One region of the Stenotrophomonas sp. Marseille-Q5258 genome, then DNA from elsewhere that is predicted to be linked to it. Evidence: riboswitches for the same ligand, from Rfam matches in the RefSeq annotation. Region 1 holds a riboswitch; the other holds the start of a gene.
What was found. A riboswitch is a leader RNA that binds a small molecule or an ion and turns the genes downstream of it on or off. The one in region 1 is predicted to bind glycine.
Positions count from the first base shown of each region.

Region 1 (5,145 bases):
CCCCGGGCAGCTGCGACAGCCGCTGCGCCATGCGCGTATCCACCAGGTCGTGCACCTGCGGCAGCGACAGGCCCTGCGATGTCACCGCGAGGGTCAGGATCGGCGTGTCGGCCGGATTGACCTTGCGGTACACCGGCGGCACCGGCAGGTCATCGGGCAGGACGCTGTCGGCGGCGTTGATGGCGGCCTGCACTTCCTGCTCGGCCACGCCCAGCACCACCTCCAACGAGAACTGCAGGGTGATCACCGAGGCCCCACCGGAGCTGGTGGACGACATCTGTTTCAGGCCGGGAATCTGCCCGAGCTGGCGTTCCAGCGGGGCGGTGACCGCGCGGGTGGTCACCCCCGGACTTGCGCCCGGGTACAGCGTGGTCACCTGGATGATCGGGTAGTCCACCTGTGGCAGTGCGGCCACCGGCAGCAGCCGGTAGGCCATGATCCCGGACAGCAGCAGCGCCACCATCAGCAGCGTGGTGGCTACCGGGCGCTCGATGAAGGGACGCGACAGGTTCATGCGCCGGTCCGTGCCGGGTCCTGCGCGACCACCTCCACCTTGGCGCCTTCGCGCAGACCGTCGATGCCTTCGACCACCACCCGCTCGCCGGCCCTGAGCCCCTCGCGGACCGAGACGCGCTCGCCGTCGGCGGGGCCGAGCACCACGTTGCGCAGGTGCGAGGTGTCATCGGCGGCAATCACATACACATAGGTGCTCTTGCTGCCGAACTGCACGGCCGCATTGGGGATCACCACCGCGTCGCTGCTGCTGACCTGCAGGCGGATGTTGACGAACTGGTTGGGGAACAGGGTTTCGTCGGCATTGGCGAACTGCGCGCGCAGCTTCAGCGTGCCGGTGGCGGTGTCGATGCGGTTGTCCAGGCTGGACAGCACCCCGTCACCGAGCGCCTGGCGTTCTTCGCGGTCCCACGCTTCCACCGTGAGCTGGGGGGTGGTGCGCACCGCGGCGACCACTGCCGGCAGGTCCGGCTCGGGCACGGTGAACAGCACGCTGATCGGCATGGTCTGGGTGATGGTGGCCAGCGGCTCGGTGTCGCCGCTGCGCACCAGGTTGCCCACATCCACGTTGCGCAGCCCCATGCGCCCGGCCACCGGCGCGGTGATGCGGGTGTACTGCAGTTGCAGACGTGCTTCGTCCACGGCGGCCTGGTCGGTCTGACGACGGCCCTGCAGCTGGCGCACTCGGCTCTGCTGGTCGCTCAGTTCCTGCGCCGAGACGAAGTGTTTGCTCTGCAGTTCGACAAAGCGTCTGAGCTGGGTCTGGGCGTTGTCCAGCTCGGCCAGGTTCTGCTGCTGGGTGCCCAATGCACGCGCCAACTGCACCTGGTAGGGGCGCGGGTCGATCTCGGCGATCAGATCGCCCGCGTTGACGTGCTGGCCCTCGCGGAACGCCAGCCGCAGCAGTTCACCCTCGACGCGACTGCGCAGGCTCACGGTGTGCAGCGGGGTCACCGTGCCGAGCGCTTTCAACCGCACCACCAGGTCCTCGCGCGCTACCGTGGCCACGCGGACCGGGGTGGCAGCGGCGGCAGGGGCGGCCTTGTCCGCCGGTGCCGGCGCGAACACACGCCAGGCGATCGCGGCGACGGCCAGCACGGCCAGCAGCAACAGCGGTTTGAACAGACGGCGGGTACGCGACGACGGGGGCAGCGGGGCAGACATGGGGCATCCTGCGCGCCGACCAGCGGTTGGCGCGTCCATGAGATACCGGCCCGTGGGGGCAGGCGGGACGAAGTGGGGATGTCTGGCGGGGCCGCAGTCGAATGCCGCAGCGTGGCTGGATGCCGTCGGCGAGGACGGGGCCGCTATGGTAACGCGCGCGGCCCCCTGCGCTCACATGACCTTGGTCATGTGTGCGTCAGCGGCTCAATGCACCTCGTCGCGGTACACGAACTTGGGCATTTCCCATTTGAAGTGGATCGCCAGCAGGCGGAACAGGAAACCGCCGCCGAGGCACCACAGCGTGGCTGCATTGAGCGACATCCCCAGTTCCAGCAGCACCAGCCAGGCCGCGCCGGTCATCAGGGTGATCACCGCATACAGTTCCTTCTGGAAGATCAGCGGCACTTCGTTGCACAGCACGTCACGCAGCACGCCACCGAATGCACCGGTCAACATGCCGGCGATCAGCACGATCGGCGCGGTATGCCCACCTTCGCGCGCCACCGCGCAGCCGATCAGGGTGAACGCAATCAGGCCCAGCCCGTCCAGCACCAGGAAGGTACGGCGGAAGTGGTGCATCCAGCGCGCCACCCAGGTGGCGATCAGCGCCGCGCAGATGGTGAAGCCGAGGTACTCCGGGTGCTTCACCCAGCCCAGCGGGTAGTGGCCCAGCACGATGTCGCGCAGCGAGCCGCCACCGAGCGCAGTGACGCAGGCAATGATGACCACGCCGAACAGGTCCATGCGCCGCCGCCCGGCAGACAGTGCGCCGGTCATGGCTTCGGCGGAGATGGCGATGAGGTAGATCAGGGAGAGCAGCATGGGGGGCTCCGGACACGACAAACGGGGACGGAACCACGCACGACGCACGCCAGCGCGGTGCACTGTCGTGAGAGGGGGATACCGTTGCCGCTCCCGCTGTCCTTTTGCCTGAGAGTTCGGTGGCCAGGCCACGTGCCCCTTCGGCGGGTCATTGAAGACCTCTCTCCAGATCGGCGTGTCGGATGCATGGTTGGTGGCGTATCGGGCCACCGGCCTGAGCGATTATGGGAGCCTGCGCCTTCGGCGGGCGCCAGCGCGGCGCCTCTCTCCTGCATCCGGGGCGGATTCTAGCAGCCAGCGGCACCGGTCCGGGGGATAATCCCGGTATGTCCGCTGAACCGCCCACCGCGTCCGCCTGCTGGTATCTGTACCTGCTCGAATGCCGCAACGGCAGCTTCTACGCGGGCATCAGCACCGACGTGGCGGCTCGCTTCCAGGCCCACCTGGCCGGCAAGGGGGCCCGCTACACCCGCGCCAATCCGCCGGTGAAAGTGCTGGCCATGCGCGCCTACCCCGACCGCGCGGCAGCCTCGAAGGCCGAATGGGCGCTCAAGCGCCAGCCGCGCGCACGCAAGCTGGCGTGGCTGCAGGCGCCCTGAGCAGACCCACTGGTCGCCCACGCGATCCTGGCCGACAATCCCTGCAGACCACCCACCCTGGATTGCCATGACCCGCGATGTTGCGTTGTACCCGGAAGACGAAAACGGCGATGTGCTGTGGAACATGCTGCAGGACGGCGACGACCTGACCATTCCCCGCGAAGTGGACTTCGCGTTGATCTTCCCGACCGAAGACGTCGCCATCGCGTTTGCGGTGCACCTGCTGCGCAACGAGCAGAAGGTGTCGTTCTCCGCCTATGAAGAGAACGAGGACTTCCCGTGGCAGGTGGTGGTGCATCCGCTGATGATCCCGACCTACCAGAACATCGCCGGCTTTGAAGGCCTGCTGGTCAGCGAGGCGGTGTCCTACAGTGGCAAGGTCGACGGCTGGGGCTGCATGTCGCAGGCCAGTTGACCGCACGCCCGCATGAACAAGGAACGCACATGACCGACATTGCAACGCAGCGGCAGGCCGATGCCCTGGCCGCGATAAAACAGGCCATCGGTACCGAGGCCGCAGAGGACGGGGTCGACCTGTTCGCCAGCCATCATCGCGAGGAACTGCCGGCCAGCTACTGGCGCCAATACCTTGGCCAGACCGAACCGGATACCGCCAGCATCATCGGCCTGCTCCAGTTCGCCTCGGCATGGGGGGAAGATGAAATGGAGTACATCGATTTCACCCTGCCGGGCGACGTCACCCAGTACGTGCTGTCGGTCCATTTCGACGACGCAGGCGTGATCGACGGCATTTCGATGGAAAGCTGACCGGGTCCGTCCCGCACGACCCGACACAAGGAGCAGCGTGTCATGACGACGATGGAAGATGGGGCGGGCGGGGACCGCTGGCGAGGCAGAGCCGGCGCGGCTGCAATGAGCGGCGCGTCGGGTGCCGCCCCGCGCGTGGCGGCGTCAATGTGGCTGTGCGCGGTGGGCGTGCCGCTGGACGCCGATTCCGCCAATGCGTGAGACCGGAGCCGCGAATCGGACCAGGGCCGATCTTCACCGTGGGCGTCCGCCACGGCACCGGCGTGATCGACGCCATCGACGACTGACGTGGGGCGCGGATGCAGCGCCCGGCAGGCACCGGGCGCTGCAGGGAGCGCTCAGGGGAGGTAGTTGCCGAGGCTGAAGGACCTGTGCTCGTGCAGGCTGGCGCTTGCCGCAACCGACAGCACGAAGTCCCGGTATCGCGGCTCGTCGTCGAAGCGCTTGGAGATCCGCTCCTGGTCGTCCATCAAAACCTGGGCGTGCTTCGCCCAGTCGGCCTGGATGGCGTCGCACTGTGTCGTCGTCAGTGAGGGGGACACCCACAGCGTGCCCGCTGTTTCCGGGGAGGCGTCGGCGAGGGCCCTGGCCACGGGGAGATGGCGGCACAGCTCGGAGTACTTTCCGCCCATCTGCGTTCCTGCCCGATACGTCATCGGCTGGGCAATGGTGGTCCCGATCACCAGCGACTTCGTGTCCACCACCGTAGGCGCATCAGCGGCGAAGGCCAGGACGTGGCTTTCCATCGGCCAGTCGGTTGTGGAGCCGATGTTCACATCCACACCGTTGCCGTATTTCCTGCTGGTGATTGCGTGGTGGGTGTGCCCCGAGACGTAGGTCCACCCTGCGGGGCGCACCTTGTTGAACAGCGCGATGAGTTTCCTGCGATCTCCCTTGAGATCGTTGAGCGGGAAATGACCGCCGACAATCAGGCTCCTCTCATCCGCCATGCCATCCAGCATCCTTGTCAGCGTTGCGTACTGCTCCCAGCCGAGACAGGCATTCTGTCCGGCATTGCTGAGCACATACGAGGGACCGCCGCGGGCGTTCTGGCACACGGACGTATCGATCAGCACCAGCGTGTGTCGCGCATCCAGGTCGACGGCCTGCACCATGTACGAGTTCCAGCTGCGGGCGTAGTCCGAGTGTCCAGGCGTCGTGGACTGCTTCGGGCGGTACCAGATGCCTTCGGAGCGATAGTTCAGTGCAGCCAGCGGTGTCCCAGGCACGGCGCTACCCGTGAATCGCAGTCCCCCGTGCTTTGCCGTGCCGCCCGGTG
Region 1 is NZ_CAMPPN010000002.1:38,790-43,934, reverse strand. It holds gene OC534_RS01445 (MdtB/MuxB family multidrug efflux RND transporter permease subunit) at 1-514, opposite strand, end outside; gene OC534_RS01440 (MdtA/MuxA family multidrug efflux RND transporter periplasmic adaptor subunit) at 511-1,677, opposite strand; gene OC534_RS01435 (trimeric intracellular cation channel family protein) at 1,882-2,499, opposite strand; glycine riboswitch at 2,588-2,678, opposite strand; glycine riboswitch at 2,699-2,781, opposite strand; gene OC534_RS01430 (GIY-YIG nuclease family protein) at 2,826-3,098, shown strand; gene OC534_RS01425 (ribonuclease E inhibitor RraB) at 3,166-3,513, shown strand; gene OC534_RS01420 (DUF2004 domain-containing protein) at 3,543-3,866, shown strand; gene OC534_RS01415 (hypothetical protein) at 4,205-5,145, opposite strand, start outside.

Region 2 (5,145 bases), on a different contig from region 1:
GCAGAACCAGGGCCAGATGTGCGGTTGGCAGGTCCCTGCGGCCACCGCCGCGGCCAAGCCGGCAGCAACGGCTCCCGCCGCCCACTGAGCAGTAATGCGATAAAAAAAGAACCGGCCGCAAGGCCGGTTTTTTTCGGGGGGTCTGTCTGCCGGTTACACCTGACAGCGGCGCCGTTCCGGGGTACCGCAGACGGTGGGACATTCGTCGGCAAGGGCATCGCCGCCCGGCGCCCGCCCATGCGCCGCTGCGCGGGGAACCGTCCAGCGCGCGCGTTGTGTCTGCCGTTGCTCAGGCCTGCGCGGATGCCTTCAGACTGGCGGCGAAGTCCACCTTGTACTGGTCGAAATCCTTGCCGTCGGCCTTGGCCTCGGCATGGGCGGCATCCTTCAACGCGTCCGAGTACACCAGCCGCACAGGGGTGCCTTGGCGCTCGTGCAGTTCAGCCGCCTGCATGATCAGCGCCAGTACGCGCGCCGCGCTGGCGGTCTGCCCGGCGATGCGGCCATCCATGCCCAGCACCCACTCGCCATCACGGCGCACGATCCCGGCCAGCAGCGTGCGCTGCTGGTCACGCAGTTCGGCATGCGGCTCGACCGGGGAGGCCTGGGCCTGCTCGCGGTTGGCGGCCTGGGTTTCGCGGCGCCGGCGGATGTCGCGGCGCAGTTTGGAGGTGGTCGACATCGGGGGACTTCCGGACTGCGTGAAAGTGCACAGGATACCGTACCGGCCGCAAGCGGCCCCCAGGGCATGCCCTGGCCGGTATTGGGGGGGCAGCCAGCCGCGGGGCGAGGTTGCCCTGCGCCGCCGCGGCGTGCCGCAGGCGTCAGCCCGGCGGCAGCAGGGCCTCGTCGCGGCGCTCGCAGTGCCGCTCCCAGTACCAGAATGTGGCACCGATGGCGAAGAAGCCCGCATAGCCCAATGCCAGATGCAGCGGATTGCCGCTGAGCAGGGGCGACACCACGCCGGCGACGACGGTGTTGATCATCAGCTGGATGAACATCTGCATCGACGAGGCCAGGCCGCGCTGCTGCGGATACATGTCCAGCACCGCCAGCGCCAGAATGGGGAAGATCAGCGCCATGCCGACGCCACCGAGGAAGATCGGCAGCACTGCCCACGGCAGCGCGATCTGCGGCACCGACAGCACGTAGCCCAGGTTGAGCAGCGCCGACAGCGCGCACAGGCCGAAGCCGATCGCGATCTGCCGCTGCGCCACCACCCGGCCGGCCATGCGCCCGGACAGGAACGACCCCATCGTCATGCCGCCGATGGTGGGAATGAACAGCCAGGCGAACCCGCCCTCGCCCAGCTTCAGGTGGTGCATCACAAACACCGGCGCCGAGGCGATGTAGAGAAAGATGCCGGAGAAGTTGAACGCACCCGCCGCCGCCAGCCGCAGCAACCGCGGGTGCGAGCCCATGCGCGCATAGCTGCGCAGCAGGGCGCGCATCGACAGCGGCGTGCGCGCCTGTACCGGATGGGTTTCGGGCAGCCACTTGCCGGTGGCCAGCAGCAGCACCACCGCGAACACCACCAGGAACCAGAAGATCAGCGGCCAGTCGCCGCCGCCGAGCAGGATCCAGCCGCCGATGATCGGCGCGATCGCCGGGGCCACACCGAAGATCATCGACACCTGGCTCATCAGGCGCTGCGCATCGGCACCGTGGTACAGGTCGCGGATCACCGCGCGGCCCACGATCACGCCGACGCCGGCGGTCACACCCTGCAGGGCGCGGAACACCAGCAGCGTGGGCATGTCGCGCGACAGCGCGCAGCCGACCGACGCGGCGATGAACAGCACCAGCCCGCCGATGATCACCCGCCTGCGACCGAACGCATCCGACAGCGGGCCGTGCGCCAGGCTCATCAGGCCGTAGAAAAGCAGGTACACGCTGATGGTCTGCTGCACGGCGACCTGGTCCACCTGCATGCGTTCACCCAGCAGCAGGAAGGCCGGGAAGATGGTATCGATCGAGAACGGACCGAACATCGCCAGGCCTGCGAGCAGCAGGGCCAGGCGGCGGGTCGAGGGCGAGGCGGGCGTCATGCGGTCTTCCGTCTGGGCCATGCGCAAACGCACGGCGGGCGCCAGCCCGGAACGGGCGGCGCCAGATGAATACGAGGATCCGGTGATGATAGGCCTTTGTGTGGCCGGGCACCATCGCCACGGCCCTGATCGGGCGCCCATACCACCCCGTATTCATGTGGCGTAGGGACGCAGCGGATCAGGCCGCTGGGCTATAATCGCCTGGCTACATGGTGGGAGAAGCGGACGGTCGTTTTGGGCCAGCCGCTGCCGAAGGCGCAACGCCCGTAATCGCTCAGGCCCGATACCACCCGCACCACAACTCTGGAGAGACCGGCGAGTGCCGGCGCCGAAGGGGCACGGAGCACGCAGATGCGCGCTTTTAAACTCTCAGGCAAAAGGACAGAGGGGCACCCAGGAAGACCGCAGGGTCCGGTGGCTCGCGCCTGTTCGCGCCACGGCCCGGCCGCCTTCCGAACGTGCGTGCCCACTCTCCGAGATGCCAGCCATGTCCAACAACACCCCTTCCCTGCGCGAGCTTGAACACAGCCACGCGTTCGTCGAACGCCACATTGGCCCGAACGACGCCGAGATCGCGCAGATGCTCGACGTGGTCGGCCACGCGTCGCTGGATGCGCTGACCGATGCGATCGTCCCGGCCGGGATCAAGTCGCCGGCACCGCTGGCCCTGCCCGATTCGCTGACCGAAGTGCAGGCACTGGCCAAGATCCGCGCCATCGCCGACAAGAACCAGGTGTTCCGCACCTTCATCGGCCAGGGCTACTACGGCACGCTGACTCCGAACGTGATCCTGCGCAACGTGCTGGAAAATCCGGCGTGGTACACCGCCTACACCCCGTACCAGGCCGAAATCTCGCAGGGCCGCATGGAAGCGCTGATCAACTTCCAGACGCTGTGCGCCGACCTGACCGGCATGGAAATCGCCAACGCCTCGCTGCTCGACGAAGCCACCGCCGCGGCTGAAGCGATGACGCTGGCCAAGCGCTCGGCCAAGTCGAAGTCCGACACCTTCTTCGTGCACGACGCCGTGCACCCGCAGACGCTGGAGCTGCTGCGCACGCGCGCCGAACCGCTCGGCATCGTGCTGCGCGTGGGCACTCCGGCCGAGGCGCTGGAGGCGGAGGCCTACGGCGTGCTGCTGCAGTACCCGGATACCTTCGGCCATATCGGCGACCACAAGGCGCTGGCCGATGCCGTGCACGCCCGTGGCGGCCTGGTGGCGGTGGCCACCGACCTGCTCGCCCTGACCCTGATCGCCGCCCCCGGCGAATGGGGCGCGGACATCGTGGTCGGCAACTCGCAGCGCTTCGGCGTGCCGTTCGGTTTTGGTGGCCCGCATGCCGCCTTCATGGCCTGCCGCGATGCGTACAAGCGCTCGATGCCGGGCCGCCTGATCGGTGTGTCGGTCGATGCGCAGGGCAATGCCGCCTACCGCCTGACCCTGCAGACCCGCGAGCAGCACATCCGTCGCGAGAAGGCCACTTCGAACATCTGTACCGCGCAGGTGCTGCTGGCCGTGATGGCCTCGATGTATGCCGTGTACCACGGCCCGGACGGCCTGACCCGCATCGCCCGCCGCACGCATCGGCTGGCCAGCATCCTGGCGGCCGCGCTGCGCGGCGCCGGCGTCAACGTCGGCGAGCACTTCTTCGATACGCTGCACATCAAGGACATCGACGCCGGGGCGATCCACGCCAAGGCGGCCGCCGCACGCATCAACCTGCGCGCGATCGACAGCGAAGCGGTCGGCATCAGCCTGGATGAAACCGCCACCCGTGCCGACATCGTCGCGCTCGGCCAACTGTTCGGTGTGAACGTCGATGTGGACGCGCTCGACGCCACCACCGCCGACGCGCTGCCGGCCGGCCTGGTGCGCACCAGCGCCTTCCTGACCCACCCGGTGTTCAACACCCACCACAGCGAACACGAACTGCTGCGCTACCTGCGTTCGCTGGCGGACAAGGACCTGGCGATGGATCGCACCATGATCCCGCTGGGCAGCTGCACCATGAAGCTCAACGCCACCGCCGAGATGATCCCGGTGACCTGGCCGGAGTTCGCCAACATCCATCCGCTGGCCCCGGCCGACCAGGCCACCGGCTACAAGGAACTCATCGACGGCCTGGAAGCGATGCTGGTGGAGTGCACCGGCTACGACGCCGTCAGCCTGCAGCCGAACTCCGGCGCGCAGGGCGAGTACGCCGGCCTGCTGGCGATCCGCGCCTACCACCGCTCGCGCGGCGACGACCACCGCGACGTGTGCCTGATCCCCGATTCGGCGCACGGCACCAACCCGGCCTCGGCGCAGATGTGCGGCATGAAGGTCGTGGTGACCAAGACCGATGCCAACGGCAACGTCGACGTCGAGGACATCCGCGTCAACGCCGAGAAGTACAGCGACCGCCTGGCCGCGCTGATGATCACCTACCCGTCCACGCATGGCGTGTTCGAGGAGGAAGTGGTCGAGATCTGCGAGATCATCCACAAGCACGGCGGCCAGGTGTACACCGACGGTGCCAACATGAACGCCCTGGTGGGCGTGGCCAAGCCCGGCAAGTGGGGCTCGGACGTGTCGCACCTGAATCTGCACAAGACCTTCTGCATTCCGCACGGCGGCGGCGGCCCGGGCGTGGGCCCGTGCGCGGTCAAATCGCACCTGGCGCCGTTCCTGCCCAAGGTGCTGGGCGGCGAAGGCGATGTGGGCATGGTCAGCGCGGCCAGCTTCGGCAGCGCCTCGATCCTGCCGATCAGCTGGATGTACATCACCCTGATGGGCACCGCCGGCCTGCGCAAGGCGACCCAGGTCGCGCTGCTCAACGCCAATTACATCGCCAAGCGTCTGGCCCCGCACTTCAAGACCCTGTACACCGGCCGCAACGGGCTGGTGGCGCATGAGTGCATCCTGGACGTGCGTCCGCTGGAGAAGACCTCCGGCATCGCCGCCGAGGACGTGGCCAAGCGCCTGATCGACTTCGGCTTCCACGCCCCGACCCTGAGCTTCCCGGTCGCCGGCACGCTGATGGTGGAGCCGACCGAAAGCGAATCGCTGCACGAACTGGATCGCTTCATCAACGCGATGATCCAGATCCGTGAAGAA
Region 2 is NZ_CAMPPN010000020.1:67,625-72,769, reverse strand. It holds gene OC534_RS14310 (M2 family metallopeptidase) at 1-88, shown strand, start outside; gene OC534_RS14305 (hypothetical protein) at 290-682, opposite strand; gene OC534_RS14300 (multidrug effflux MFS transporter) at 825-2,048, opposite strand; glycine riboswitch at 2,342-2,443, shown strand; gene gcvP (aminomethyl-transferring glycine dehydrogenase) at 2,527-5,145, shown strand, end outside.
Region 2: it holds a riboswitch for glycine, as region 1 does, so the genes downstream of both, gcvP (aminomethyl-transferring glycine dehydrogenase) here and OC534_RS01435 (trimeric intracellular cation channel family protein) in region 1, are expected to answer to the same signal.